2 regions of the Glaciecola sp. G7-5 genome follow, and region 2 is predicted to be linked to the other one. Evidence: predicted binding sites of a transcription regulator. Region 2 holds the regulator's gene; the other holds the start of a gene.
What was found. The regulator sigma-54, encoded in region 2, starts transcription at its own class of promoters, with help from an activator protein. The targets are predictions, from matches to a motif close to GTTGGCACGNNNNTNGNNT.
Positions count from the first base shown of each region.

Region 1: the regulator sigma-54 is predicted to act here: its motif matches at 5,833-5,851, upstream of AC0L6H_RS07780 (S8 family peptidase).

Region 1 is NZ_CM147892.1:1,782,943-1,797,976, forward strand. It holds gene rpsJ (30S ribosomal protein S10) at 1-12, shown strand, start outside; gene rplC (50S ribosomal protein L3) at 48-686, shown strand; gene rplD (50S ribosomal protein L4) at 701-1,306, shown strand; gene rplW (50S ribosomal protein L23) at 1,303-1,602, shown strand; gene rplB (50S ribosomal protein L2) at 1,614-2,438, shown strand; gene rpsS (30S ribosomal protein S19) at 2,454-2,729, shown strand; gene rplV (50S ribosomal protein L22) at 2,742-3,074, shown strand; gene rpsC (30S ribosomal protein S3) at 3,084-3,788, shown strand; gene rplP (50S ribosomal protein L16) at 3,791-4,204, shown strand; gene rpmC (50S ribosomal protein L29) at 4,204-4,395, shown strand; gene rpsQ (30S ribosomal protein S17) at 4,397-4,648, shown strand; gene AC0L6H_RS07775 (hypothetical protein) at 4,704-5,558, opposite strand; gene AC0L6H_RS07780 (S8 family peptidase) at 5,894-7,732, shown strand; gene AC0L6H_RS07785 (S8 family peptidase) at 8,077-9,915, shown strand; partial or broken gene AC0L6H_RS07790 (ligand-binding sensor domain-containing protein) at 10,099-13,289, shown strand; gene AC0L6H_RS07795 (sigma 54-interacting transcriptional regulator) at 13,589-15,034, opposite strand, start outside.
Region 2 is NZ_CM147892.1:2,363,172-2,378,205, forward strand. It holds gene AC0L6H_RS10395 (FAD-dependent oxidoreductase) at 1-1,063, opposite strand, end outside; gene gltB (glutamate synthase large subunit) at 1,095-5,561, opposite strand; gene arcB (aerobic respiration two-component sensor histidine kinase ArcB) at 6,161-8,533, shown strand; gene mgtE (magnesium transporter) at 8,557-9,915, opposite strand; gene AC0L6H_RS10415 (HPr family phosphocarrier protein) at 10,082-10,354, opposite strand; gene rapZ (RNase adapter RapZ) at 10,378-11,301, opposite strand; gene ptsN (PTS IIA-like nitrogen regulatory protein PtsN) at 11,364-11,807, opposite strand; gene hpf (ribosome hibernation promoting factor) at 11,815-12,102, opposite strand; gene AC0L6H_RS10435 (RNA polymerase factor sigma-54) at 12,128-13,663, opposite strand; gene lptB (LPS export ABC transporter ATP-binding protein) at 13,820-14,548, opposite strand; gene lptA (lipopolysaccharide transport periplasmic protein LptA) at 14,545-15,034, opposite strand, start outside.

The DNA.
Region 1 (15,034 bases), 580 kb from region 2:
AGTCTGGGCTAGTAGCGCCGCAGCTAGATATTAAGAGGGTAATAACAATGTCGATTGGACTTATCGGTCGTAAAGTAGGTATGACACGCATCTTCACTGAAGATGGCGTTTCTATCCCTGTGACTGTTATCGAAGCGACCCCTAACCGTGTGACTCAGTTACGTACTGCAGACACAGACGGTTATCGTGCATTACAAGTTACCGCTGGTACAAAGAAAGCGAATCGCGTAAATAAAGCTGCAGCAGGTCATTTTGCTAAAGCTGGCGTGGAAGCTGGACGTGGACTATGGGAATTTCGTCTTGCAGATGACGAGGGTGCTGATATTGAAGTGGGCAGTGAATTAACTGTAGCCATTTTTAACGACACTAAAAAAGTCGATGTCGCAGGCACATCAAAAGGTAAAGGTTTTGCCGGTGTAATCAAACGTTGGAACTTTAGTTCACAGCGCATGACTCACGGTAACTCACTATCTCACAGAGCACCTGGTTCGATTGGTCAAAACCAATCACCTGGTAAAGTATTTAAAGGCAAGAAAATGGCCGGTCAGCTTGGTAACAAGCGTATCACCACACAGTCTTTAGAGCTTGTTCGCGTAGATGCTGAAAATAACCTTTTATTAATTAAAGGTGCCGTACCTGGCGCTACTGGCGGCGATGTCATCGTATTGCCAGCTGGCAAAGCGTAACTGGGAGTGAACTGATGGAATTAACATTGAAAGACGCTAAAAGCGCTCTTGAAGTATCAGACGCCACTTTTGGTCGTGAGTTTAACGAAGCGCTAGTACATCAAGTGGTTGTTGCATTTGGTGCTGGAGCTCGTCAAGGTACTAAAGCACAAAAAACAAGATCAGAAGTACGTGGTGGCGGTAAGAAGCCATGGCGTCAAAAAGGAACAGGCCGCGCTCGTGCTGGTACTATCCGCAGCCCAATTTGGGTTGGTGGTGGTCGTGCATTCGCTGCAAAACCTCGTGACTTTGATCAAAAAGTAAATAAAAAGATGTACCGTGGAGCGCTGAAAAGCATTCTATCTGAATTGGTACGTCAAGACCGTTTGGTAGTAGTTGAAAAATTCGGTGTAGATACACCAAAAACTAAAGAACTATTAGCAAAACTTAACGAACTAGAACTGAAAGACGTTTTAATTGTAACCGGTGAATTAGATGAGAACTTGTTCTTAGCTTCACGCAACCTTTACAAAGTAGACGCTCGTGATGTTCAAGGCATCGACCCTGTTAGTCTAATCGCTTTTGAAAAAGTGTTGATGACAGCCGACGCAGTTAAGCAACTTGAGGAGGCCTTAGCATGAACGAACAACGTTTATTTAAAGTGCTTTTAGCACCTCATGTTTCAGAAAAGTCGACTATGGTATCTGAGACTAACAATTCTTTTGTATTCAAAGTACTAAAAGACGCCAACAAAGCTGAAATTAAAGCTGCTGTTGAAAAACTTTTCGAAGTAGAAGTTCAAGGCGTACGTACCGTGAATGTGAAAGGAAAAGTTAAGCGTCACGGTCAGTCGTTCGGTAAACGCAGCGACTGGAAAAAAGCATATGTTGTGCTTAAAGAAGGTCAAGACATCGACTTCGTCGGTGGCGCTGAATAAGGGGATTTGACATGCCATTATTAAAAGCTAAACCTACCTCCGCTGGTCGTCGTCATGTTGTTCAGGTAACCAACCCTGATCTACATAAAGGAGCGCCTTACGCACCTTTATTAGAAAAGAACAGCAAGTCCGGTGGACGTAATAATAACGGTCGTATTACAGTACGTCACATTGGTGGTGGACATAAGCAACACTACCGTGTAATTGACTTTAAACGTAATAAAGACGGCATTCCAGCCAAAATTGAACGTTTAGAATATGATCCAAACCGTTCTGCGAATATTGCACTAGTGCTTTATGCAGACGGCGAGCGTCGTTACATGCTTGCGCCTAAAGGTGCCAAGTCTGGCGATGCAATCCAATCTGGTGCTGATGCTCCTATTAAACCTGGTAATGCTATGCCTATGCGTAACATGCCGGTTGGTACAACAGTACATGCGATCGAAATGAAGCCAGGCAAAGGTGCACAAATTGCACGTTCTGCTGGTGCATACGCACAAATCCTAGCACGTGAAGGCACTTATGTGACTCTTCGTTTACGTTCTGGTGAAGTGCGCAGAGTATTATCTGACTGCCGTGCAACTATCGGTGAAGTAGGTAACTCTGAGCATATGCTTCGTTCACTAGGTAAAGCTGGCGCAACTCGCTGGCGCGGTGTTCGCCCAACTGTTCGTGGTGTTGCCATGAACCCAGTTGATCACCCACACGGTGGTGGTGAAGGTCGTACATCTGGTGGTCGTCATCCAGTAAGCCCTTGGGGTGTTCCTACTAAAGGTAAGAAGACTCGAAGTAATAAGCGTACCGATAAACTTATCGTACGTCGTCGTAACAAGTAAAAGCGAGGATTCACCATGCCACGTTCTCTCAAGAAGGGTCCTTTTATAGACCTACACTTGCTGAAGAAGGTAGAAGCTGCAGTGGAAAACGGTAACAAGAAACCAATTAAGACTTGGTCTCGTCGTTCCATGATTAGCCCAGATATGATTGGGTTAACCATTGCAGTCCATAACGGTCGCCAGCACGTTCCTGTATTTGTCAGTGACGAAATGGTCGGTCATAAGTTGGGCGAATTTGCTCCAACGCGTACTTATCGCGGCCATGTCGCAGATAAGAAAGCCAAACGATAAGAGGAGTAAGAAATGGAAGCATTAGCTAAACATCGTCATGCTCGTACGTCGGCTCAAAAGGCACGCTTGGTAGCAGATCAAATCCGCGGGTTACACGTCGAGAAAGCGCTTGAAGTGCTTACTTACAGCCCAAAGAAAAGTGCAGCGCTAATCAAGAAAGTTCTTGAATCAGCGATTGCCAATGCCGAAAACAACGAAGGCGCTGATATCGACGAATTGTCGGTAGCAAAAGTATTCGTTGATGAAGGACCAACTATGAAGCGTATTAAGCCACGTGCTAAAGGCCGTGCTGATCGTATTTTTAAGCGTAGCAGTCACATAACCGTGATTGTAGCGGATAACTAGGAGTAGATAATGGGACAGAAAGTTCATCCTACCGGTATACGCCTGGGTATCAGCAAACCATGGACATCAACCTGGTACGCTAATACAGCAGAGTATGCCGACAATTTATACGGTGATCACCAAGTTCGTCAGTACTTAACTAAAGAACTGAAGAATGCATCACTTTCTAAAATCGTGATCGAACGACCAGCAAAAAGTATACGTGTCACTGTACACACTGCTCGCCCTGGTGTTGTTATCGGTAAAAAAGGTGAAGACGTAGAAAAACTACGTAATCACATCACTAAGCTTGCTGGTGTTCCAGCACAAGTGAACATTGCCGAAGTTCGTAAACCTGAATTAGATGCACAGTTAGTTGGAGATTCAATCTCTAGCCAATTAGAGCGTCGTGTAATGTTCCGTCGTGCTATGAAGCGCGCAGTTCAAAACGCAATGCGCTTAGGTGCTTTAGGTATCAAGGTTCAAGTTAGTGGTCGTTTAGGTGGCGCTGAAATCGCACGTGCTGAATGGTATCGTGAAGGTCGTGTACCTTTGCATACATTCCGTGCAGACATCGATTACGCTACATCTGAAGCATTAACTACCTATGGAATCATTGGTGTTAAGGTTTGGATCTTCAAAGGTGAAGTGTTAGGTGGTTTACCACTGACACAAGAGCAACCAGCTCCATCTGCACCTAAGAAGAAAGGCCGTAATCCTAAGCGAGAGGGTTAATCATGTTACAACCAAAGCGTACGAAATTTCGTAAAATGCATAAAGGTCGTAACCGCGGACTTGCTATTGCCGGTGGTAAAGTAAGTTTCGGAACCTATGGCCTTAAATCTGTTGGCCGTGGTCGTATGACCGCTCGTCAAATCGAAGCCGCACGTCGTGCCATGACTCGTCATGTAAAACGTCAAGGTAAAATTTGGATCCGTGTGTTCCCTGATAAGCCAATTACTGAGAAGCCTCTAGAAGTGCGTCAAGGTAAAGGTAAAGGTAACGTAGAATATTGGGTTTGCCAAATTCAGCCAGGACGTGTTTTATACGAGATGGAAGGTGTGCCAGAGGAATTAGCGCGCGAGGCTTTTGCTTTAGCTGCTGCTAAACTCCCATTTAAAACAACCTTTGTAACTCGGACGGTGATGTAATGAACGCGACAGAACTGAGAGAAAAAAGTGTAGAAGAACTAAACACTGAATTGAACAACTTGCTTCGCGAGCAGTTTAATTTACGTATGCAGAACTCTACCGGTCAGTTGGAACAAACTGCCCAAATCAAAACAGTACGTCGTAGCATCGCACGTGTTAAAACCATATTGACTCAGAAAGCTGGAGAATAAGATGTCTGAACAAAAAATTCGTACAGTCCAAGGTCGTGTGGTGAGTAACAAAATGGATAAAACCATTACTGTTAGAGTAGAAAGATTTGTTAAGCATCCTATATACGGAAAGTTTATCAAACGTTCTACTAAGTTACATGCACACGATGAAGCTAACGTTTGTAACGAAGGCGATTTAGTATCTGTTACTGAATGTCGTCCTTTGTCAAAGTCTAAGACTTGGATGTTAGTTGACGTATTAGAAAAAGCGTAAGCTTTTTTAGTCTGATATTAAAGGCGCTTTCCTTACGGTTAGCGCCTTTTTTTAACTAATCGGCTCTTAATTCTAAGGTTTCTGAAGGGATATCTAAGTAAAGCGTAATTAGTCGGCCGCGGCGCATTACAGTGAATTTAAGCATGCTTGCTGTCTTCAATTCTTCTTTGATTTCTTCGAACTCACTGGCAACCGTAACACGTTTACCATTAATCGTTTTTAATACATCGTCGCCTTTAAAACCTGCTTGTTCAAACAAAGCTGGATTTAAGCCAGGCGAAACTAGCTTTCCGTCGGCGATATAAGGCGTTGCTGTTAGCTCGAATATATGTTCAATAATCCGTGGACGGGTACTAATGTCTTGCGGCGTCATTGCTAGAAGCTCTGCATATGAGGCTTCTTCTTCTTCGTGTCCTCTGGCAAGTAAGTTCGGTGGTGTTAGCGGGACAATATACTCCTTATTTTCAAATTTCACATTGATACTATCATCGTGTATTTTCAGGATTTCAATCCCGCTATTAGCAATGAACTCATTTTCACGTCGTTCTAGTAGTTGTTCTTTATACTTAATTAACACTAATCTTGCCGCAGCTTGATACTCAGGTTCATCGACCACTTCGCTAATACCTACTAAAGCAATTAATGAATTTATATCGTCAGGTGCACTGACAGCGTTTGGTTTCGTTGTGACGGTGTTTACTTGTTGCTTGGGCGTTTCTAAAGCACGTTGTGGTGCTGGCGCCGGCTGACTGCTTAGCTGTTTAGAAGTAGGAGACGGGCTGGGCTTCTGTATGGCGATTGTGTTGAAATCACCATAGTCGTCAACTTCCTCTGTTTGCATTAGGCTGAGCAGAGAATATGCTGCGGTAAGCCCCAAAATAGTAAATAGAATTAGCAGTCTTTTTTGCACAAGTTACCCTTAATAAACCAACGCTTAGGGTATCGGCTGATTTGTTAAATCCCTGAATACTTCCTGTACGAACGGCTTATGCCTACGACCCCGTTTCAGCAAGTGCTAATGTACTTAGTTGGTACCTTTGTTCACAATATCGTTCATATTTTTAATTGACTAAAAATATGAACAAAGCATCTCTTAACTTTATTCAAAAATTTAGTGACTCTTAAAATATGAATGCAAGGTAATAAAATAATCCATAAATACAATGGCCTACGGAGAATAAAAACTTGGCACGGTAAGTGCTTTAACGTTCTTGAAAAGATATTTTGCATATTTGAGGTAGTAAAATGAGATTAGTAGGTAGTTCAGTATTTGTAATAATAGTGTCGGCAATTGCTGCTATCGCTATTAATAATTATTCAGGTGGCGGCAACAGCCTAGCCCAGGCTGATACTAAGTCTGCAACAAAATCGGTAAAATCGTACATTTTACAAGGTGCCACTGCAGAGAAATTAAACCAGCTTGTTAACGGCGTAGGCGGTAATGTAAGCCGCGAATTTCCAATAATTAATGCGGTTAGCGCTTTGTTAACTCCCAGCCAAGCGGATAAGATTCGTGAAGTAAATGGTGTTCGAATTCAAGACGACCGTACTGTGATTACCAGTAGCCTTGTTTCATATTTTAGCGACCAATCTTTTTCGATAAACAATTATATCGCTGAACAAACAGGTGCTGATAAACTCCATGATATGAATATAACTGGTGAAGGTGTCACCGTCGCTGTTATTGATAGCGGTAATAACACATGGGGAACTTTAGGTCGTTATTTGTTCAGAAATAGGGCGGATAGACAAAGAGTGACCGTGAAATATGATGCGTTTAGAGGAAGAGAGACATATTTTTTCAACGATGACCAAAACGGTCATGGCACGCATATTCAAGGTATTATTGGTAGCAGTTTGATAGATGCCCAAAGCGGTAAGTATAATGGTATAGCACCCGACGCCTATTTGCTTTCTGTAAAAGCCTTTGATGCTAACGGTGAGTCCAGCTATTCAAAAGTTTTAGATTCATTAAACTGGATATTCGAAAATCGTTACAAATATAAAATTCGTGTAGTCAATATGTCATTAGGCGCACAAGCACAAGGATATTATTGGAATGACCCAATTAATCAAGCTGTTATGCGTTTGTGGGATGCGGGTGTTGTTGTCGTGAGTTCTGCAGGGAATAGTGGCAAAGACATGGGCATTACCGTACCAGGGAATACTCCTTATATTATCACCGTTGGTGCGATTACAGACAATGATACACCATACGATATGACCGATGACAGACTGGCTTCGTTTTCTGCTAAAGGGCCAACGTATGAAGGTTTCGTGAAACCAGATGTAGTAGCTTATGGTGCTAACATCCGATCTAAATTAGATGGTGCATATTTGCTCCGAAAACTTAAAGCTAGCCTGATGGGCGCTGACTATGCAAAAGTGTCAGGTACCTCACAAGCGGCAGCGATTGTATCTGGGATAGCGGCACTAGTTATATCGAATGACCCTTATGCCACGCCAGACGAAGTGAAATGTAGAATCATGTCAGCAGCCGTGCGAGCGAGCGATAGTGAAATATCGACTTACAGTCCTTTTGAACAAGGTGCTGGTTTAGTAAACGCTTACGACGCTGCGCTTAGTACGACAAGCAACTGCGCCAACACTAGCCTTGATATTAAACAAGATTTACTCGGTACAAATCACTTTGTTGGTCCCGCTAAAATAGATGACCAAGGTAACTATTACTTAGAACTGCTTGATGGCACTATTTTAAGCCAGGGTATGCATTGGGGCGGCGCGGATTTGAACCTTAACGCCATGCATTGGGGCAGCGCAGACATTCGTGTTAATGGTATGCATTGGGGCGGAGCGGATTTAGCACTTGATGGTATGCATTGGGGTGGTAAAGATATGCACATTAAAGGAATGCATTGGGGTGGTCGCGATGTAAGTCTCAATGGTATGCATTGGGGTGGTGAAGACATGAGCCTTAAAGGAATGCACTGGGGTGGTGAGGAAATGAGCGTTCAAGGAATGCATTGGGGTGGTGAAGAAATGAATCTTCAAAGTGCGGATTTAGACGTTGAGCCAATAGATCTTAATGTAGAAGTTCCTATTGTCGAAGACGGTTGGCAATAAACAAAAGGCAAAGTAAACACAAACTCAAAAAAGGCTTTCGTTATTGAAAGTCTTTTTTTTGTCTTGCAATATCTAATGGAAATACAAGAGGCTTGTGGTCACGTTTTAGTACAACTTCAAGATAAAAAGTGGCTAAAAAATTGAACACAACCCTTCATTATTATATTCAATAATTAAGTCATTCGTTTTTTGAAGTTCATTTTTTAAGTCCAAAATTTAAGTTTCTTTTGCCTAAAAATGATAATAAGTGTGTTATTTCAATGGCTTATAATTGTTATTATAGTTGGCATATTAAATGCTATGAGACAGTTAGGAAGTTATGGTTAGTATTTAAAGGTAATAAAATGAGAATGATAAGTAGTTCAGTTTTTATTGTAATAGTCTCGGCAATTGCCGCAATTGCTGTTAACAATTATTCAGGTGATTCAGCGAACTTGTTAAGCCAAGGTAAAGAAATACCTGGCTCAACTGTGAAGTCGTATATATTACAAGGCGCTACGCCAGAACAATTGAATCAGTTGGTTGATGGCGTAGGAGGCAATGTAAGTCGTGAATTTCCTATTATCAATGCGGTAAGTGCACTATTAACACCCAGCCAAGCCGATAAAATACGCGAAGTGGGCAGCGTGCGTATTCAAGATGATCGCACAGTGATTACAAGCGGAATTACTAGCGCACTTCGACTGACCAAAACATTCTCAATTAACAACCATATAGCAGAGCAAACTGGTGCAGACCGCGTCCATGATATGAATATTACGGGCAAGGGTGTGACCGTTGCAGTTGTTGACAGCGGCACTAACTTGTGGGGAAGTATCGGCAGTTATCTATTTAGAGATTCCTCACGCAGACAGCGTGTTGCCGTTAAATATGACGCATTCAGAGGGCGCGAAACATACTATTATAACGATGACCAAAACGGACATGGCTCACATGTATCTGGTTTAATTTCTAGCAGTCTTAAAGACGACGAAGGTAATTTTAACGGTATCGCACCCGATGTATACATGCTATCGGTGAAAGCCTTTGATCAAAATGGCGAGTCTAGTTATTCAAAGGTGTTAGATTCATTAAATTGGATTTTTAAGAATCGCTATAAATATAAAATCCGGGTAGTGAATATGTCTTTAGGTGCCAAAGTTCAAAGTCACTACTGGAACGATCCTATCAATCAAGCCGTTATGCGTTTATGGGATGCAGGGGTTGTTGTGGTAAGTTCAGCGGGCAATAACGGTAAAGATATGGGTATAACAGTACCTGGCAATACGCCTTATATTATTACCGTTGGTGCAGCTACTGATAGCGGTACAGCCTATGACATGACAGACGATAGACTAGCGACATTCTCAGCTAAAGGACCCACATATGAAGGCTTTGTTAAACCCGAAGTGCTTGCCTACGGTGCTGATGTTGCTTCTAAGCTAGACGAACGCTATCTACTAAATTTACTTAAATCAAATCTTTTTGGAGATCACTATTCTGAAGTGTCAGGCACTTCACAAGCAGCGGCAATTGTCTCTGGTGTTGCAGCTCTGATTCTTTCGAATGACCCCTATGCCACGCCAGATGAAGTAAAATGTAGAATCATGACTACAGCGGTGCGTGCCAATGATGGTGAAATGTCAACTTATAGTCCGTTTGAACAAGGTGCAGGCTTGGTCAATGCTTATGACGCAGTGATGAGTTCAGCCACAAACTGTGCAAATACAAGTTTAAATATCAAAGAAGATTTACTCGGTATTAGCCACTTTATTGGACCGGCTAAAATAGATAGCGATGGTAATTACTATCTAGAACTTGTTGACGGTACGATTTTAAGTCAAGGCATGCATTGGGGCAACGCTGACATGAACGTTAGTGGCATGCACTGGGGCAATTCTGACCTTCGCGTAAATGGTATGCATTGGGGCGGCACCGATATGAGTGTGAACGGCATGCATTGGAGTGACGCTGATATCAACCTTAAAGGTATGCATTGGGGTGGTAAAGATTTGAGTCTTAACGGCATGCATTGGAGTGGCCAAGATATGAGTGTGAAAGGCATGCATTGGGGCGGTGAAGATATGGAAGTCCAAGGAATGCATTGGAGCGGTCTAGATATGAACTTGCAAAGTGCCGACTTGCAAATTGACCCTATCGATCCCAACGTTGAAGTACCGGTAGTAGAGGATGGTTGGAACTAAGCATTAAGTATCATTCTACTTACCTTAAAAGGCTTCCAATGGGGAAGCCTTTTTGTTTAAGGAAATAAAGTCCCTTGCCGATACCCTTTTAATAGAACAGTGGGTTCACAACATAAAGTTTCGGAAAATATGAATATAGTGGCAGCTCTACATCGCAAAATTATCATATCATTACTGCTAATGATGAGCGCCTTTAGTGCGTTTTCTTCAGCCGACAACATTAGATTTGAGCGAATTAGTACCCATGCTGGTTTGTCACAGCAAACTGTTATTTCTATTTATCAAGATTCTCGTGGATATATGTGGTTTGGCACTCAAGAAGGGCTAAATAAATATGACGGTGTCAACTTTACGATTTATCAACCCAAATACAACGACCCAACGGCTATCTCATCGGGCTGGATATATTCGATTACAGAAGATGATCTGGGCAATATATGGGTAGGCACTCAAGACGGCGTTAACGTATTGGATGTTAAGACCAATACCTTTTCTCACTTTACCGCGGGCTCAGACTACAATTCTATAAATGACAGCGTTGTGCGCGTTGTGCATAAAGATCGCAAAGGCACTATTTGGGTGGCAACACGAAAGGGTATTAATCAATATATTGCGAGTGAACAACGCTTCAAACACCATAACCTTTTTGGCAGTGCTGAAAACACAATGATTGATATCGTCGCCATATCTGAAGACATTACAGGCGCTCTTTGGCTAGGAAGTTCAAAACAAGGCTTATTGAGGTTTGATCCGGTAACCGAAGAGCTGACCGTGGTTTCTGGCAAATTTGATATAAACAAGCCAGATGCAAAAGTTGGGATACGTTCTTTGTTCTTAGATGACGCGCAAGTACTTTGGATTGGTACCAACGGTAATGGTCTGTTTCATTTAGACTTGAAGAAACCTAAAGCTGAGAACATCGCGCAAGCAATCAGTCACGTTAGTCAGTTTGATGGTAAAGAACTCATGGCGATATCGGCTGACCAGCAAGGCACGCTTTGGGTAGGAACAAATAGGGGCATTTATTACAAAAAGCCTCAAGATGACAACTTTATTTTCCTAAAAAACCGCCCAAATGGCTCGTCTAAATTAGTGGATGATGAGATCTGGAGTTTATATGCCGACTTCTCTGGTGTTTTTTGGGTAGGCGCATTTAATGGCCTTAACAAGTGGAACACGCGCACCACGCAATTTGACCATTTCTATGCGAACGAATCTGATGCTAAGTCCTTGTCTTCAAACAAGGTTGCTATGATTGGAAGTGACAAAAAAGGAACGATTTTTGTTGGTAGCCGCGGTGGCGTTGATTTGCTTGATCCAAAAACCGGAGAAGTATTACGTAGACTCCCCGTTGAAACGGCAACGACGCCAGGCTTAAAAGAGCCAAGAGTTATGTCTTTTGCTTATGTTAGTGATGAAGAGATTTGGTTTGGCTACCGAAATAACGGCGCAACTAAATACAATATGCTAGAAGACACTTATCAATATTATGATGCCAACAAGGATGACGACAAAGCCCTACAAACTCTTGGCGTTACGTCAATTTTGCATACAACTAGAGGCGTTGTTTGGTTAGCTACTTTTGGTGGTGGAATTAGTCGCTATAACCGCGAAACTGACGACTTCACTACGTTTTTGCACGACCCGACCGACATTAGTACACTCAGCAGTGATAAAGTAATTGCGTTATATGAGACTCGCGACGGCAATCTGTGGGTTGGTACTTGGGCGTCGGGGCTGAATATATTTGTCCCTTCTACCGGTACGGCCTTTCGTGTAAAAAGAAACGACAATGACCCTGACACTCTGGGCAGCAATAGCGTGGTTTCATTTTTAGAAGACAGTGACAACAATATCTGGATTGGCACCCATGGCGGAGGGCTTAACTTCCTTGCGGCAGAACAAAAAGAACGTGGGCATATCGCCTTTGAAAAGTTCGATACCGAAAATGGCATGCCTAGCAATGTTGTTTACGGCATGCTTGAGGACGGACAGGGCAATATTTGGTGTAGTACAAATAAAGGCTTGGTCAAAATAGATCGAAAGACCAAAAATGTTACCGTTTACAAAGCAACTCAAGGTATTCAAAGCGATGAGTTTAATTCAGGCCCACATTATAAAGACCACGAAGGTTTCTTATATTTTGCTGGCAACAATGGCGTAACGCGCTTTAATCCTGAAGCGATCAAGCCTAATCCTGTTCCTCCGAAAATAGACTTTACCGCATTCCAACGCCTCAACAAGTTTGACAACATTGAGCAAGTGATCAACGCAGATGGCGACATTGAAATCTTCTATCAAGATTACTTAATTGGCTTTGAATTTGCCGCCTTAGATTATGCCTCTCCTGTTGACAATGAATATGCTTATAAACTTGAAGGTTTTGATAAAGACTGGATTGACGTACGAGACTCGCGCAGAGCTACATACACAAACTTACCTTCAGGCACTTATAACTTTATGGTCAAAGCAGCCAACAGCGACGGTATCTGGGACGAACGCGGTAAGCATATAAAACTAATCGTAAATCCACCGCCTTGGCGTTCGTGGTGGGCCTATGCCATATATGGCGTGTTGCTTTTCAGTCTGGTGTTTTATAGCGTATTAGTGGCAAAACGCAAAGCGCGCCTGCGTGAAAATTATAGAACAAACCTGCAGCATGAGGTCAGTATTCGAACCTCTGAATTGCAAGCTGCTAACGAACAATTGTTACAGGCAAGTATTACCGACCAATTAACTGGTTTGCATAATCGTCGCTATTTAAAAGATGTTATTGAAGCGCGTTTAGAAAACATTCGACATAGATTTGCACAAGCGATTTTAGACGACAGCATGAATTATTATTCTGGCCCACGTTTAATGGCGTTGATGTTTGATTTGGACGGATTTAAGCCTGTGAATGATAACTACGGACACGAATCCGGCGACAAGGTGATAGTGCAAGTTGCCAATATCCTTGAAAATGAAAGCGCTAAGGACGACATTGTGATTCGTTGGGGGGAGATGAGTACATGGTCGTTGCTGAAGTTGATGACCTTGAACATGCGAAAACGATAGCAGAAAAAATACGCCAAGCGATTGCAAGTCATGCTTTTGACGTAGGCTTGTCGAATAAATTCCACCTATCCAGTTCACTCGGTTTTGCGCTTTATCCATTTAGTCATTACGCGCCGCATTCGATTACCTGGGATCAAGTTCACCTGTTGGCTGATCATGCGTTGTATAAATCAAAAGCGGCGGGTCGTAATACTTGGACGGGTATTGTTCAGTCGGATATTGAACTGCCTTTCAGCACGCTCAACTCACTTGTACCAAACGTAGATAATGCGATTGAAGCGAATAACGTGCTTGTTGTTCAGCGAAGTAAAAAGTAAGTAGTCAGGCGATACGCAGCTATTCGTCTTCAATTTCTTAATTGTCATGCTTTAGATAGTTCACGACTGTCCATGCCCAATACTTCTAATTAAATTTTTCAAGAATGACCATGTGATCTTTTGCTACAAGGTCGGCATTAAAAAATGCTTGTTTACTAATCACCAAGGCATTGGCTTGAACCGTCATGGTAAAGCCCTTAAAAGGTTTTACGGCAAAGCGTTCCCTTACTCATTTTACTAGGTTCAATAAGCTGGGCTTGGTTAACAGTGTCGCTCATAAAAAGCGTATGATTGAAGTTCTAGGAAAGTTGCTGCGTCCCAACAACTGCGCTCCATTGGGGCGTTTGAAGTTGTTTGCGTAGCTTATACATAGTGGGTTCGCTTACGCCCATTAACTGCGAGGCTAATCCCATATTGGCTGAATGTTGCTCTAAAATGCTACTGGCAACAATGTTTTTGACTAATTCAACCGGCGCATCTAGATGAATTTGCGCGTTGACGATTTGTGTGAGTAACTGTTCTATAGCCTGCCAATGAGTTTCATGTGCAAACGCGTTCACGTCAGGCAATTCTTTTTGCAGTCTTCTTCTGGCGGTGCTAATAGGCAGTTGCAATAAAATGGCCGTTTTCGCATGAGACTTACATTTGCTGTGCGCCATATTCAGTAGTTGTAATTCAATGGCATTGCCAATTGATACCGATAACATTGTTTGTTTATCGAGTGATGCTAAAAAATGCGTTGTTGCTTGTGCAAACTGCCTACACCAGGCCTGAGGCGTGGGTGGAAGTTGTAATATCTCATTGTCTGAGGCATCGATGTCGTGAAGATGCGTTACGTTGTTTTCACTATTTGCGACAGGTTGTGGATTGTTAGCGCTTCTCAAGCCATTATTGGCGTTAGGCAACTGATTATGATGGTATTCAACAAGCTTTGATTCACTCGTTTGTGCTGTCAAACGCGGTTTATACTCTTGAAGTTCATTGATGTCTAAGTTTAAATCAGTGAAGTGGATTTCTTCACTCGTTGTCAGCAAACTCGCTTGCATCAACTTGTTTTCCAGCTCTCGAATATTCCCTGGCCACGAGTATGACTTCATTCGCTCAATTGTCGATTGGTCTAAACGTTTTTTATCCATTTCGAATTGGCGTGCGAATTTACTTAAAAAATGCTGGCAAAGTAGATCAATATCTTCAGTGCGCTCTCTTAACGGCGGATTATGCAAGGTCACAACATTCAGGCGATAAAACAAATCTTTTCTGAAATTGCCTTTATTCACCTCGTATGCGAGGTCTCTGTTAGTAACCGCGACTATTTTTACGTCAACAGCAATTGATTTATTTCCACCAACGGGAGTGTAGTGTTTTTCTTGCACAAAACGTAATAATTTGGGCTGCATAGACAGTGGTAATTCGCCAATCTCGTCGAGTACCAAGATGCCACCATCAGCGGCTTGTATCTTGCCGGTATTGCTACTTTGAGCGCCGGTGAATGCGCCTTTAATATGGCCAAACAGTTCTGATTCTATGAGTGTTTCTGGGATAGAACCGCAGTCGACAATAACCAAAGGTTTCTTGTTTCTTGGACTGAGCACATGAATCGCGTTAATAAGCTTTTCTTTACCCGTGCCACTTTCGCCCGTAATTAAAACGGTTGCATCGGTTTGCGCAGCACGCTGTGTTTGCTCAACGATTTTTTGCATTTTGGCACTACGGTAAACCAGAGCGCTTGATTGCATGCCTGCTTT
Region 2 (15,034 bases):
TTTCATCCACTGCGATATCGATAGGTAGTACGTTAAACTCAAAGTTTACGCCTTCCTCTCTTGCATTGACTACTTCACGACGCGAACCGGGCATGCTCTCTTCATCACGACGATAAGCACAGGTAACCGAGCTTGCGCCTTGGCGAATAGAGGTACGAACGCAATCCATGGTGGTGTCGCCGCCGCCTAGAACAACGACTTTTTTCGCTTTCATGTCGATATAATCAGCAGCCGCTTTTTCTAGACCCATTACGCGGTTTGCCGTTGCAATTAAGAAGGGCAGGGCTTCATAAACACCAGGCGCGCTTTCGTTAGCGAAACCGCCTTGCATTGCCTTGTATGTCCCCATACCTAAAAACACAGTTTCGTATTCGTCTAGCAGGCTTTGAAAGCTTACGTCGGTGCCGACTTCAGTATTTAGTTTAAACTCTATACCCATTTCGGTAAATATTTGGCGACGCAAAGTAATAACGTCTTTTTCCAATTTAAATGATGGAATACCAAAGGTGAGTAAGCCACCAATCTCTTCGTATTTGTCAAACACGACAGGTTTAACACCGTTTCTAACAAGTACGTCAGCACAGGCTAGGCCGGCAGGACCGGCACCAATAATGGCGACTTTTTTGTCTGTCCATGTAACTTGTGACATATCTGGGCGCCAACCCATTTTAAATGCGGTGTCGGTAATATATTTCTCAATACTACCAATTGTCACTGCACCAAAGTCATCGTTTAGCGTACATGCACCTTCACAAAGTCTATCTTGAGGACAAACGCGTCCACAAACTTCAGGCAAGCTATTGGTTTTGTGTGACAGCTCTGCCGCCTCAATGATTTTACCTTCATTGGCCAAATCTAACCATTGCGGAATGAAATTGTGCACTGGGCATTTCCATTCACAATAGGGGTTACCGCAATCTAAGCAGCGATCAGCTTGACCTGCCGCTTGTGAAGAGGTCATTGGATGATATATTTCACCAAACTCTTCTGTGCGCATGATGATGGGCTTTTTCGGTGGATCAATACGTTCCACATCTACAAATTGATATACGTTCTTTGCCATATACTATTTCTCTCCTAATCTCTTGTGCATCTTATTGAGCCTGCACACGCAATTCTGCGCTTGAGCGACTTATATGGCCTAATAAATTCTTAACATCACTGGTTTTTGGTTTAACTAAGTGGAAGTTTGCTAGTTCATCAGCAAAATTCGTTAGTAGATTCAGTGAATGTAAACTGCCAGTAGATTCATAGTGTGAGTTAATTAAACCACGTAAATGCTCCGACAAAATGACTTTGTCATTTATCGACATTACTTCTACTAAGTCGTGGTTTACTCGTCTTTCGATATCACCAAATTCGTCGTATAAGTACGCGAAACCACCCGTCATACCAGCGCCAAAGTTAACGCCTACACTTCCTAATATTGCAACTATTCCGCCAGTCATATACTCACATGCATTGTCGCCTGCACCTTCAATCACCGCAATGGCGCCTGAGTTTCTTACCGCAAAGCGTTCACCAGCTCTTCCTGCTGCGTAGAGTTTGCCGCCGGTTGCACCATATAAACAGGTATTCCCCATTATGGCACTAGCGTGAGTGTCAAACGTGACCTTTCTTTGTGGACGAATCACTAAGCGACCACCTGCCATGCCTTTACCTACGTAATCGTTAGCATCGCCAATTAAGGTCATTTCAAGCCCACCCGCATTCCACACACCAAAGCTCTGCCCGACTGTGCCGGTCAGGGTGATTTTAATTGGGCTGTCATCCACGCCACTGTTACCGTAACGTTGAGCTATCAGACCACTTAAGGTCGCGCCCACAGAACGGTCAGTATTGCGTACATTATAAGACAATGATTTGGATTTTTTCGCAACCACAGCGCCTTCACAATCTGTCACCATTCTTTGATTTAATAAGCCTTTATCGATAGGTTCATTAGTGATCTCAGAACAGAATAGTTGCGTGTGAGTCCCCGCTAAGGGTTTCTCAAGCAGCGGCGATAAATCAAGCTTATTCTGCTTAGCCGTAATGCCATCAAGTAATTCAAGTAAATCGGTACGACCTACCAAATCTTGGAACTGGCGTATGCCAATGCTTGCCATTATTTCACGTACTTCTTGAGCAACAAACTTAAAGTAGTTCATTACCATTTCTGGCAAGCCAATAAAGTAGTTGTCACGTAATTTACTATCTTGTGTTGCTACGCCTGTCGCACAGTTATTTAAATGACAAATACGTAGATACTTACAGCCAAGTGCGACCATAGGGCCAGTGCCAAAACCAAAGCTTTCAGCGCCTAACATACCGGCTTTTACAACATCGAGCCCGGTTTTAAGACCACCATCGGTTTGCACGCGTACTTTGTGACGCAAGCCGTTTTCTACTAAAGCTTGTTGCGTTTCGGCTAGACCAAGTTCAAAAGGGCTACCTGCATATTTGACCGAGGTTAACGGACTTGCACCCGTGCCGCCGTCGTAACCAGAGATTGTAATCAAATCAGCGTAGGCTTTCGCCACGCCGGTTGCAATGGTGCCTACACCTGGCTCTGATACTAATTTAACTGATATTAGTGCGCTTGGATTAACTTGTTTTAAGTCAAAAATAAGCTGGGCCAAATCTTCAATTGAATAAATATCATGATGCGGTGGAGGCGAAATGAGCGTAACGCCAGGCACAGAGAAACGCAGTTCGGCAATATACTTGTTTACTTTGTCGCCGGGTAACTGACCGCCTTCACCGGGTTTTGCACCCTGAGCAACTTTAATTTGAATAACGTTTGCATTCATTAAGTAATGCGGTGTAACCCCAAAGCGACCCGATGCAACTTGTTTAATTTTAGAGTTTTTCTCGGTATTAAAACGTTTAACGTCTTCACCACCTTCACCTGAATTAGATTGCCCACCTAAGCGATTCATCGCGATGGCTAGTGCCTCATGGGCTTCAGGACTTAACGCACCAATTGACATTGCCGCGGTGTCGAAACGCGGGAATAGGTTCTCACTTGGTTCAACTTCTTCAATGTTGATGGCGCTACCCGCTTTAATCCCCATTAGGTCACGTAAATGACTCGGGTTGCGGTTATTTACTAAACCTGAAAAGACTTGATAATCGCTATATTCGCCGCTCATAACGGCCTTTTGTAGCGAACTTACTACATCGGGGTTATAAGCATGGTATTCACCCCCATGGACAAATTTAAGCAATCCGCCATGAGAGAGGTTTTTACGCGCTAACCAAGCAAGTCTTGATACATTAATCAAGTCTTGTTCGAAGTCTTCAAAGCTTGCGCCTTGAATACGGCTAGGTACGCCTGCAAAACATAAATCAATTACATCTTTGTTGATGCCAACCGCTTCAAACAGTTTTGAACTACGGTAACTAGCGATGGTGCTTATGCCCATCTTAGACATAATTTTGAATAAGCCCTTGTTTATACCTTTGCGATAATTTTTAACCGCATCAAGCGGGCTCATATCGATGTCGTTCTTCTGGACCATTTGCTCGATGGTTTCGTAAGCTAAATAAGGATAAATAGCGGTTGCACCCAAGCCAATCAATACAGCAAAGTGATGAGGGTCTCTAACCGAACCGGTTTCTACCACGATGTTCGCATCACAACGCAGTTGGTCGTGTACTAAGCGTTTCTGCACCGCGCCTACAGCCATCGCAGATGGGATGGGTAAGGTATCTTTAGATATTTTACGGTCAGACAAGATGACAAACGCTGCATTTCTATTTTTAACGGCATCAACCACTTCGTCACAAACGCGTTTTATCGCGTTTTCTAAACCCTCTTCAACATTATAATTAATATTGATTTTTTCATTGTGATAATACTTATCATCAAAATCGCGCAGTTGTTTTAAGTCAGTGTAGACTAAAACGGGTGATTCAAATAATACGCGGTGCGCATAACCACTGGTTTCGTTAAATACGTTTTGCTCACGTCCAATACAGGTTGCCAGTGACATTACATGGTTTTCGCGTAAAGAATCGATTGGCGGGTTGGTAACTTGTGCAAATTGTTGTCTAAAGTAATCAAAAAGTGTGCGCTGTTTTGACGACATAACCGCCATAGGCGTGTCATCGCCCATTGAACCAACCGCTTCTTGGCCGTCTTTTGCAAGGACCTTAATCACTTGGTTGATTTCTTCATAACTATAATTAAAGAGTTTATGTAGGGTGGCCATCTCATGGTCATCATAAGCGCGCTTACCAATTAAGCTAGCATCACATTCTTCAAGCGGCTTGAGCCTTTCTATATGCGACTCTAGCCATTGTGCATATGGATGTTGAGATTTTAATTCTTGGTCGATTTCGTTTGAACGCCAGATTTTACCTGTGTGAGTATCTACTGCTAGCATTTCACCGGGGCCAACACGCCCTTTTTCGATAACATCTTGTTCTTTGTAATCCCAAATGCCAATTTCTGAAGCTAGGGTAATAAAGCCGTTTTTCGTAATGACATAACGTGCAGGTCTTAGGCCATTGCGGTCAAGGTTACACGCAACATGGCGACCATTGGTCAATACAATCCCAGCAGGTCCGTCCCATGGCTCCATATGCATCGAGTTAAATTCGTAAAATGCCCGCAGGTCTTTGTCCATGGTTTTGTTGTTCTGATATGCCGGTGGCACTAACAAACGCATGGCGCGGAAGATATCCATGCCGCCTGCTAAGAATAGCTCAAGCATATTATCTAGCGAGCTACTATCTGAGCCTTCTACGTTAACAAAGGGTGCTGCTTGCATAAGATCAGGAATAAGCGGTGTTGCAAATTTGCTTGTTCTGGCAATAGCCCAATCACGGTTACCTTTAATTGTGTTTATTTCACCGTTGTGCGCTAAATATCTAAAAGGCTGTGCTAGTGGCCACTTGGGTAAGGTGTTTGTAGAAAAGCGTTGATGAAACACACATATAGAAGAGGTCAGCTCAGCGTTCGCCAAATCCAAATAGAATTTGGGCAAGTCTTTGGGCATTACTAGCCCTTTGTAGATGGTTACAAAAGTCGACAAACAGGCGATGTAAAAATCACTATCCTCTAGCGCAACGCGTTTTTCTGCGCGGCGTCGAGCGATATATAAACGCCGTTCTAAATCAGGGGCCAACCAACCACTAGGCGCGTTTACAAATACTTGTTCAATTTGCGGTACACCAGTTTTAGCTAAGTCGCCAAGTACACTATGGTCAACGGGCACTTCACGCCAACCTAGTACATTCAACATCTCTTTTTGTAATTCTTCATTTAATACTTTACGCGAAGCTTCGGCTTTGATCGGGTCTTGTGATAAAAAAACCATACCAACCGCATAGTTTTTGTTTAACACCCAGCCTTCCTCTAAAGCTACTTTTTTGAAAAAAGTATCAGGCTTTTGCAATAGCAATCCACAGCCGTCACCGGTTTTGCCATCAGAGGCAACACCGCCTCTGTGCTGCATGCGGTCCAAACCTTCAATCGCAGTAGCCACTAACTGATGGCTCGACTCGCCTTCAGTGTGCGCTATTAAACCAAATCCACAGTTGTCTTTCGAATCTGATGAATGATATAAACCCATACATTACTCCTTCGCGCCGTTTATAAAAGCGGCGCTCGTTGTGCTTTCCTATGAAATAAGGACCTAGTCATCTAGCATGTAGCCATTGCCACTATGCTAATGTATTTGTCGACTATTATTATTGTATTTGTTCGACGTCGTTAGCTGTTTTGAGGATACGGTTGCGTATCGAATTTTTATTCATTCCACTAAGCGGGATGTTGAAGTTACATACTTACGCGCCAGAAATCAATTATCTTGCATTAGAATATTGATACTCGTCAATTTGAAATCAATTAAGTCTTTGTTTTATATGTGGATATATTTTTAGTCTATAAAACAGGCAAAGTATGTTTTTTGACGCTTGAGGTAAATAAAGTGTTAAAAATAGTTGAAACAGCAACTTTTATCTTAATACGAATGCAATAAAACAGGGGTTTATCGCATAATTATAGTTTTTTAATGCGTAAACTTGCACTGACATTGTTTTGCAACAAATTTAGCCTAGGTTTCTGCCTTATTCGACTATTCGTCACTCCAAATTCTTGATAGCATGCAAGGCCCAAACTTTCTTTTATATCGCTTAAACGCGGTTTGCTTGCTTAGGCACCAAAAAAACTATGTTAAATAAAACTCCAAGTGACTCATGGGCAATTAACGTCGCTCAGTATGTGAATAAATTAGGCACGTTTAAAGTCAGTGTTTTATTTGTCCTGTTTACTTTGTGCTTTACCATTTCAGGCTCCTTTGTGGTGCGCTTAGCGCTTGGCAGCGATATTCGTACTCATGATTTATTAAGTGCAATTGTTTTAACCTTAATCGGTGCACCATGTCTGTTGTTCTTCTTTGGCAAATTAATTAAACAATTAGAACATTCTCGTATCAATTTAGAAGAAGCGGTCAATCAACTTGAGCGGCTGCGTCGTCACGATGTGATACTTAACCGTGAACTGCAAAACAATATTCGTCAATTGAATTACGAAATCGAACAACGTAAGCATGCTCAACTTGAACGCGAAGCGATGTTTTCAAAATTAGAGCAAGAAATAAAACAAAAGTCTGAGCAAGAATTAGAAGCGCGCAGACTATCTACGTTAACGCGTTCCATTATTGATGCTTCTCCTGATTTGATTTATTACCGAAATGAAGAAGGGCGCTTTGAAGGCTGCAATAAAGTCGCCGAAGCGCTTGTGGGTAAAACTCAAGAAGAACTAATGGGCTTAACACCGCATCAAGTATATGATGAAGAGTTAGCCAGACAAGTAGCTGCTTCGGATCAAGAAGTATTAGAAACAAACGCGCCTATTACTGAAGAATTATGGCTGCGTTTTGCGGACGGTCGGCGTCGCTATTTTGAAATGCGCAAGGTACCTTTCTTTGATCATGACGGTAAAAGGCTTGGTTTATTAGCCTTTGGTCGCGATATGACTGAGCGTAAGCAGTCGCAGTTGGCAGTAGAGCAAGCGAGTAAAGATAAGACAAAGTTTATAGCAACCATATCGCACGAACTGAGAACGCCACTCAATGGTATTGTCGGTTTGTCGAGAATGATGCGAGACACTAAGCTAAACGCCGAACAATTTGAATGGGTGAGCACTATATACGCCAGCGCAATCACGTTGGGGAATATTTTCAATGATATAATTGACCTCGATAAACTCGACCGCGACAAAGTAGAAATGCAATATAAAACGGTCAGTACAGTCAATTTTGTCAATGAGTTAGCGAGTATTATTAAGTTGCTGGCTGCAGACAAGGGCTTAGCATTTAATTGGAAAATTGTAGACCCTGTCCCTGTTGCCTTTGAAGCGGATGGCACGCGCTTGCGCCAAGTACTCTGGAATATGCTTTTCAACGCTGTCAAATTTACTCCGAAAGGCTCCGTATCGTTGACTATGTCGGCAACAATACACAGCGAGACGCAAGCTGATATCACATTTACGATTCAAGATACGGGTATTGGCATTGAAAAAGACCAACTCGACAAAATATTTGCCATGTATTATCAAGTTCAACGTGATGACTTTCAATCTGCGACAGGTACGGGTATAGGCTTAGCTATATGTAAGCAGATGGTAGATAAAATGAATGGTAGCATTCGTGTCAATTCAGAGCTTAATCAAGGCACGTGCTTTGAAATTAAACTGCCTGTGACTGTCAGCCATCAAAGTCCAGATGTAGAAGAGCTGAGAGTAACTGGCTTAAACATTCTTTTAGTTGAAGATATTGAACTGAATGTAATGGTCGCCAAGGCCTTGCTAGAGAAACTAGGCCAACACGTTGCCGTAGCAATGACCGGGCAAGAAGCGATTGATATGGTTAAAGAAACCACCTATGACCTCATTTTATTAGATATTCAGTTACCTGATATGAGCGGTTTTGATGTTGCTCGCACATTGTTAGAAGAGGACTTAGTGCTGCGTACTCCCATTGTTGCCTTAACTGCCAATGTGATTAAGACAAGAGAAGAGTACTTACAAAACGGAATGGACGATGTTATCGCAAAACCCGTTAAAAAGAGTCGCATTATCCAAGTATTCAATGAGTTGTTCGCTACTGATCTACGCAACGATCTGCCCCCACCTCGAAACACTGATCAAAAAGGGAGTAAAAAAGTCGTGATAGAACAAGAGTCACAAAAAGTCCTCGATCTTGACTTGCTTATCATGTTAATTGAAACCATTGGTGAGGGCATGGTAGAAGCGAGTTTAGCGGTCTTTGAAGACAAAATACCAGAATACATGGAGATATTGAATGTATCGCTGGCCGCCGATGATAAAGACGAAGTGTGTTCGCAAGCGCATAAAATAAAAGGTGCTGCTAGTTCTGTGGGCTTAAGCCGAGTGCAAATCACCGCGAATATGATTCAACAAGGGGATCACCCCGCTTGGTGGGAGAATGTTCACGAGTGGGTAGAACAACTGCAAATGGCAATAAGCAAAGATGTGCCTTATTTGCATGAGTGGCTTAAACAACATCAATACGACGATTGAGTTGACGGGGCGCTTTGCAAACCTTACATAAGAAACAATGTTGCGGTGCCCAAAAAGGCAAATATACCGACCACGTCTGTGATGGTGGTTAATATAACGCTACCGGCAAGGGCTGGGTCTATTTTCATTTTCTTCATGACGATAGGTAAGGTAGCACCGGCTAAGCCTGCAGCAATCATGTTCATCAACATGGCGAAGGCGATTACTAAGCCAAGCATGTAGTCTTGTTTCCACAGGGCAATCACAGACGCTATCAAAAAAGCCCAGATAATACCGTTTAGAAAACCAATCGCGAGTTCTTTTCTCACTAACCATAATGCGTTGGCGCTAGTTACATGACCCAAAGCCATACCGCGAATGACTAGGGTTAGTGTTTGATTACCTGCGACTCCGCCCATACTCGGCACTATGGTGTTAAGAATCGCCAAAACAGCTAATTGACTAAGTGTGGCTTCAAACATATCGCTCACTGCTGCCGCGAGTAAAGCCGTGACTAGGTTCACACCAAGCCAAATAGAGCGGCGCTTGGTAGACTGGCCGACAGGAGCAAAGGTATCTTCTTCATCGTCAAGACCAGCCATACTCATCATTGAGTGCTCTGCGTCTTCACGAATGATATCAACGACATCATCAATCGTTATTCGTCCGACTAACTTTCCGTCTTCATCTACGACCGGCGCTGACAACCAATCGTAGCGCTCGAACATACTTGCCACGGCGCGTTCTTCCATATTTACGGTAAGTGCTTCTGGTTCGTCGTCCATAATATCTTCGACACTGACATTTGGACTTGAGGTTAACAAGCGAGAAAGTGACACCGTTCCAATTAGCACGTCCTGCCTATTCACGACATACAGGGTGTCGGTATTTTCAGGTAGCTCAGCTTTTAAACGCAAATAACGTATCACTACATCAACAGTAACTTCATGGCGTAGCGTGATAGTGTCGGTATTCATAATGAAGCCGGCGGTATCTTCTCCATAAGAGAGCGCTTTTTCAGCTCGCTGCCTATCTTGAGTGTCCATCGACGTTAAAATGCTATTGAGCACGTTCTCTGGCAAAGAACTTAGCGTTTCTGCCAAGTCATCAGTATCCATGTCTTCTAGCGCATCGACAACGCTTGAGGGCATCATTTTACTAATAATACCGTTACGTACGTCCTCAGATAATTCTTCTAATACATCACCATGAAAGTCCGCATCAAGCATTTGCCACAGAATATCACGCGTTTTGGTGGGTGATGATTCAAGCAGTAGGGCTGCATCACCAGCAGGAATGTCATGTAATAGTTTTCGAACACGCACAAATGCACCAGCAGCTAGTGACGCTGAAATCTTTTCTAACCTAGCTTGTGTGTGCGTTGTTTCGATTGTGTCAGACATTGAGTCGGTCTATATAAGAGTGTTAATTTGCGCTACAGCAATATTACTGTGTCTTATAAATGCTTTTGTTGTGTTTGTAAATAAGAATGTTGCAGTGCGCTATGATGTGGCGCAAGTATAGCATTTGTCAGAACATTGTGGGATGAATTGACTGGAAAGATGCTATTTATTCGCCTTCATCAAATTTATTCGCGATGAGGTTTTCAATATTCTGCATAGCGACTTGTGCATCAGCACCGTCGCAAATTAACGTCACTTGTTTGCCTTGGCTGCTTTCTAACATCAATAAGGCAAGTACGCTATTTGCGGGGGCTTGTTGTGAGTCTTGTTCAAGCACTATTTCGCATTCATAGCTATTGGCTAACTGCACTAACTTCGTCGCAGCCCTTGCATGTAAGCCTAGTTTATTAACAATGGTAAGTGTCTTTACTAGCCTCATTTTTTAGCTCCGTTTTCCCTAGTTTACTCGCTGCCGGCTTCGCTATTGATGTTACTTTGTGCGTCAGGCGTTTCTTCAGCGTTTGCCATTTCTAAAGGTTTTGATAAGCCAATTTCACGGTGTTTAACTTGCACATCACCGTGGCTACTTTTAAATGCCTCTGCTAAAGACTGCGCTACGTAAACCGAACGATGTTGGCCTCCTGTGCAGCCAATCGCAATGGTGACATAAGAGCGATTATTGCGCTCTAAGTGGGGTAACCACGTTGTTATTAAATTTTGAATTTGCCAAATTAACTTCATTACCAATGGTTGGCTTGATAAAAACAACTCAACGGGGCCATCAAGTCCACATAATGGTCGTAGGTCAGGATCCCAATGTGGATTAGGTAGAAATCTTACATCAAACACATAATCTGCGTCTTTGGGGATGCCGTATTTAAAACCAAATGACTCAAAGACAATGACTAAATCAGAGCTTTTCTTACCTAAAACGCGCTCGCGAATAAGTTCAGCTAAATCATGTACCGATAGCTTGTCGGTATTTATATGTAAATCCGCTTTTTCTGCGACGGGCACTAAGATTTCGCGCTCTTCGTTGATCGCATCTACCAGTGAGTTACTGCGTTTGAACAAGGGATGTAGGCGCCGCGTTTCACTATAGCGTTTGACGAGTACATCGTCACTTGCATCAAGAAAAATAATGGTAATTTCCCAAAATTCAGGCAGGTAATTAAGTAGTTCGCTAATTTCATTTTCAGTTTCAGGCATATTGCGCACATCAATACTCACGGCAACAAGTTCATGTTGATCCACCAAGGTGTGCGTAAGTGTGGGTAGAAGTGAAACTGGAATATTGTCTACACAGTAGTAGCCAAGATCTTCTAGTGACCGCAAAGCGATTGATTTACCCGAACCTGAGCGACCGCTAATAATCAGAAGTTTCATTTATCACCTTATAAGAGTTACATATGCGTTTGTTTTTATTGCGCTTATGTTCATGAAAAGGTTTAGGCTAACGCGGCGACGATTTCATTTTTGTTTGTGGCTTTACGTATAGCCTTGACGGTGTCCTTATTACTCAGTTTGCGTGCAATACCAGATAATGCTTGAAGGTGTTGATCGGTTTGTTCCTCAGGGACTAATATGGCAAAGAAGATATCTACAGGTTTGCTGTCAATAGCGTCAAACTCAATGGGCTGACTACTAGTGACTATCACCGCAATCATATTGCTTAAGTCTTTAATTTTGCCATGGGGGATAGCAATGCCATGCCCTATACCAGTACTGCCCATTTTTTCGCGGGCCAGTAAACTGCTTAATACTTCCACTTGGTCTAATTCAGGGGATTGTTGGACCGCAATCTCGGAGATGACTTCGAAAATTCGTTTTTTGCTATGACATTCGACCGAACATTGAGTTCGGTCGAGTGAAATGATGTCATTTATTATCATATTCTACTTAGTGACGTTTCTGTTTTTCTTTGTGTTTAATGACCTGACGGTCAAGCTTATCAATGAGGCCGTCGATGGCCGCATACATATCTGTGTGTTCGGCATTCGCAAATACTTCGCCGCCACTTAAGTGAAGCGTCGCTTCTGCTTTTTGAGTGAGCTTTTCGACGTTGAGAATAACATGAACATTGTTAATGTGGTCGAAATGCCTTTCGAGTTTTTCAAATTTGGTATCAACATAATTGCGAAGTGATTCTGTTATGTCGATATGATGACCGGTTAGGTTTATTTGCATAATGCTCGTCCTCTAATGCTTGGCCTCAAACGAGGCTTTTTCGTTGATTCGAAGGGGGAATATGTAACGATTCCCGGTATTTTGCAATTGTTCGTCTAGCTACCTTAATACCCTGGTCCGAAAGCAATTGCGCAATCTTGCTATCGCTTAATGGCTTATGCGCAGGTTCGTCAGCCACGAGCTTCTTAATAAAGGCTCTGATAGCGGTGGAAGAACAATTTTCACCTGACTCCGTTGCTACATGTGACGAAAAGAAATACTTAAGCTCATAAATACCTCTGGGAGTATGCATGTATTTTTGGGTTGTTACACGCGAAATTGTAGATTCGTGCATATCGACCATTTCGGCTACATCATTCAACACCATTGGTTGCATTTTTTCTGGCCCTTGCTCAAAAAATTCGCGTTGTTTGGCAACAATACAATGCGACACTTTAAGTAAGGTTTCATTTCTGCTCTCTAAGCTTTTTATAAACCATTTTGCTTCTTGTAAATGAGACTTAATATATTGAGAATCGTTCGGATTTTTAGTCGTTTTTGACAATTTAGCATAGGTTTCGTTTACCGTCAGCGCAGGTAGAGCTTCGTTATTGAGTTCAACCGTCCACACGCCTTTTTTCTTATAGACATTTACGTCGGGCACAATATATTCTGGTTCTCGTGACGATATTGAGCTGCCAGGACGAGGATTTAAGGTTTTTAATAAACGCATTACTTCCCGAAGTTGGTCTTCTTTGAGGCGAGTCTTGCGCATTAAGGTACGATAATCTTTGCTACTAATTAAATCTGAATGTTCATCAATAATACTGCGAGCTTGCGCCAACCAAGGTGTATCTTCGTTAAATTGTTGAAGTTGTACGAGTAGACACTCTTTTACCGAACGCGCGCCTGAGCCCACCGGATCAAATCGTTGAATGCGTTTCAATACACATTCGACTTCGTCGAGTTCTATGTCTTCATTATCTAAACTCTCGAGAATTTCTTCACTACTAACGGTCAAGTAACCTGATTCATCGATAGAATCAATAATTGCAATTGCGATAGATTTGTCATTATCACTAAAGTGGGTGAGTTCTACTTGCCACATAAGGTGGTCTTGAATAGATTCGGTTGTTTCTCCTTGAAAAACGTAGTCATCATCAGGATTAATACCGGTCATGCGCGTTGGCGCTGAAGTCGACCCTAAATACTCTTCCCAAGAGCTATCTAATGGCAAGTCATCGGGCAGTTCTCTATTCTCAAGCGCATCATGCGAATCCATAGTATCTGGCACTTCAGTGTCGCCGTTGGCCATTGCTGTATCGTTGTTGTTTGTCGCTTCGGCACTCACTGACAACTGTTCTTTATCAGTGCGAGAATCAAGGGTTTGATTGTCATCCGATGACGCACTATTGCTTTCTACATCATGCTCTGCAGTCTCTAATAATGGATTGGATTCAAGGGCTTCTTGAATCTCTTGTTGTAAATCCAGAGTAGAAAGCTGCAACAACTTGATTGCCTGTTGCAATTGAGGAGTCATGGTAAGTTGTTGACTAAACTTGAGCTGCAACGAAGGTTTCATTACTGACCTTCTACTTTATTAATGCGGTGTTTTTGCATAAGGGGCTCTAATTTCTCCAATTGTAGGAAACATCGGTTCCTGTCTATTTTGACATAATGCTGAAGCTATCAACGACTAAGCACTCACTTTTCTACATGATAGCGCTTTAGCGAGTCATTACAAAGAAAATTGTTCACCTAAATAAACATCTCTCACCGTCTGGTTCGAAAGTACTTCTTGTGCACTGCCCGAGGCAATAAGTTCCCCATGGCTAACAATATAGGCTATTTCACAAACATCGAGGGTTTCTTTAACGTTGTGGTCGGTAATGAGTACGCCAATGCCGCGCTCTTTCAACTGATAAATAATCTTCTTTATGTCATTCACCGATATAGGATCGACACCAGCGAATGGTTCATCTAGTAAAATAAATTTAGGATCAGCGGCTAATGCGCGAGCAATTTCAACTCTTCTGCGTTCACCACCCGACAGGCTCATGCCTAGACTATTGCGAATATGATTAATATTAAAATCATCAAGCAGTTCATCTGCAATGCGTTCGCGTTGTTCTTTTGAAATCTCTTTGCGCGTTTGTAAAATTGCCATTAAGTTCTCATACACGCTCAGCTTTCTGAATATAGAAGCTTCTTGTGGCAAGTATCCAATACCCTGACGCGCTCGCTCATGCATCGGCTGAAAACTTAAATTGGTTTGGTCTATAAAGATATCGCCCTTATCTAAGGGAACTAAACCCACAATCATATAAAAGGTAGTGGTTTTGCCTGCGCCGTTTGGTCCTAATAAACCCACTATTTGCCCGGTCGATACTTCAATACTCACATCTCGTACTACTTGACGTGACTTATAGGACTTGGCTAAATGTTTAGCGGATAATGTACTGCTCACGGTTTGTCCTCATCGTCTTTTTTATCTGAAACGAAGGCACCTGGACTCAATACGGTCGTTACTGGGATTTCACTATTGGCATCAGTTGAGGCAATAATTTGTTCTTTGGCCATGTTAAAAGCGATAGAGTCACCATTAACCTTAATATCGTTTTGGTTAATTGCAGCATTGCCTTTTAAAGAAATCGTTTGTATTTCTACTTCATATTTTATTTCATTTGCACTGGCTGTGACCACCGAGCCATCTTCAAGCTTCTGTTTATAACTAGCAGGATTCCCCGTTGCAGTGATGACCTCTTTGCCTTTACCTGCGGTCGCATCTGCAACAACCTTATCGGCTAAGATTTCAAGACTACCTTGGCGTATTATTACATTATCGATGAAAATTGAAGTTTTAGTTTTACCATCGACAGATTGATTTTTGGATTTTGCGGTGACCGGCAATAAAAAATCGGTCGCAATGGTGCTTTGCTCACTTGAGGGCGGT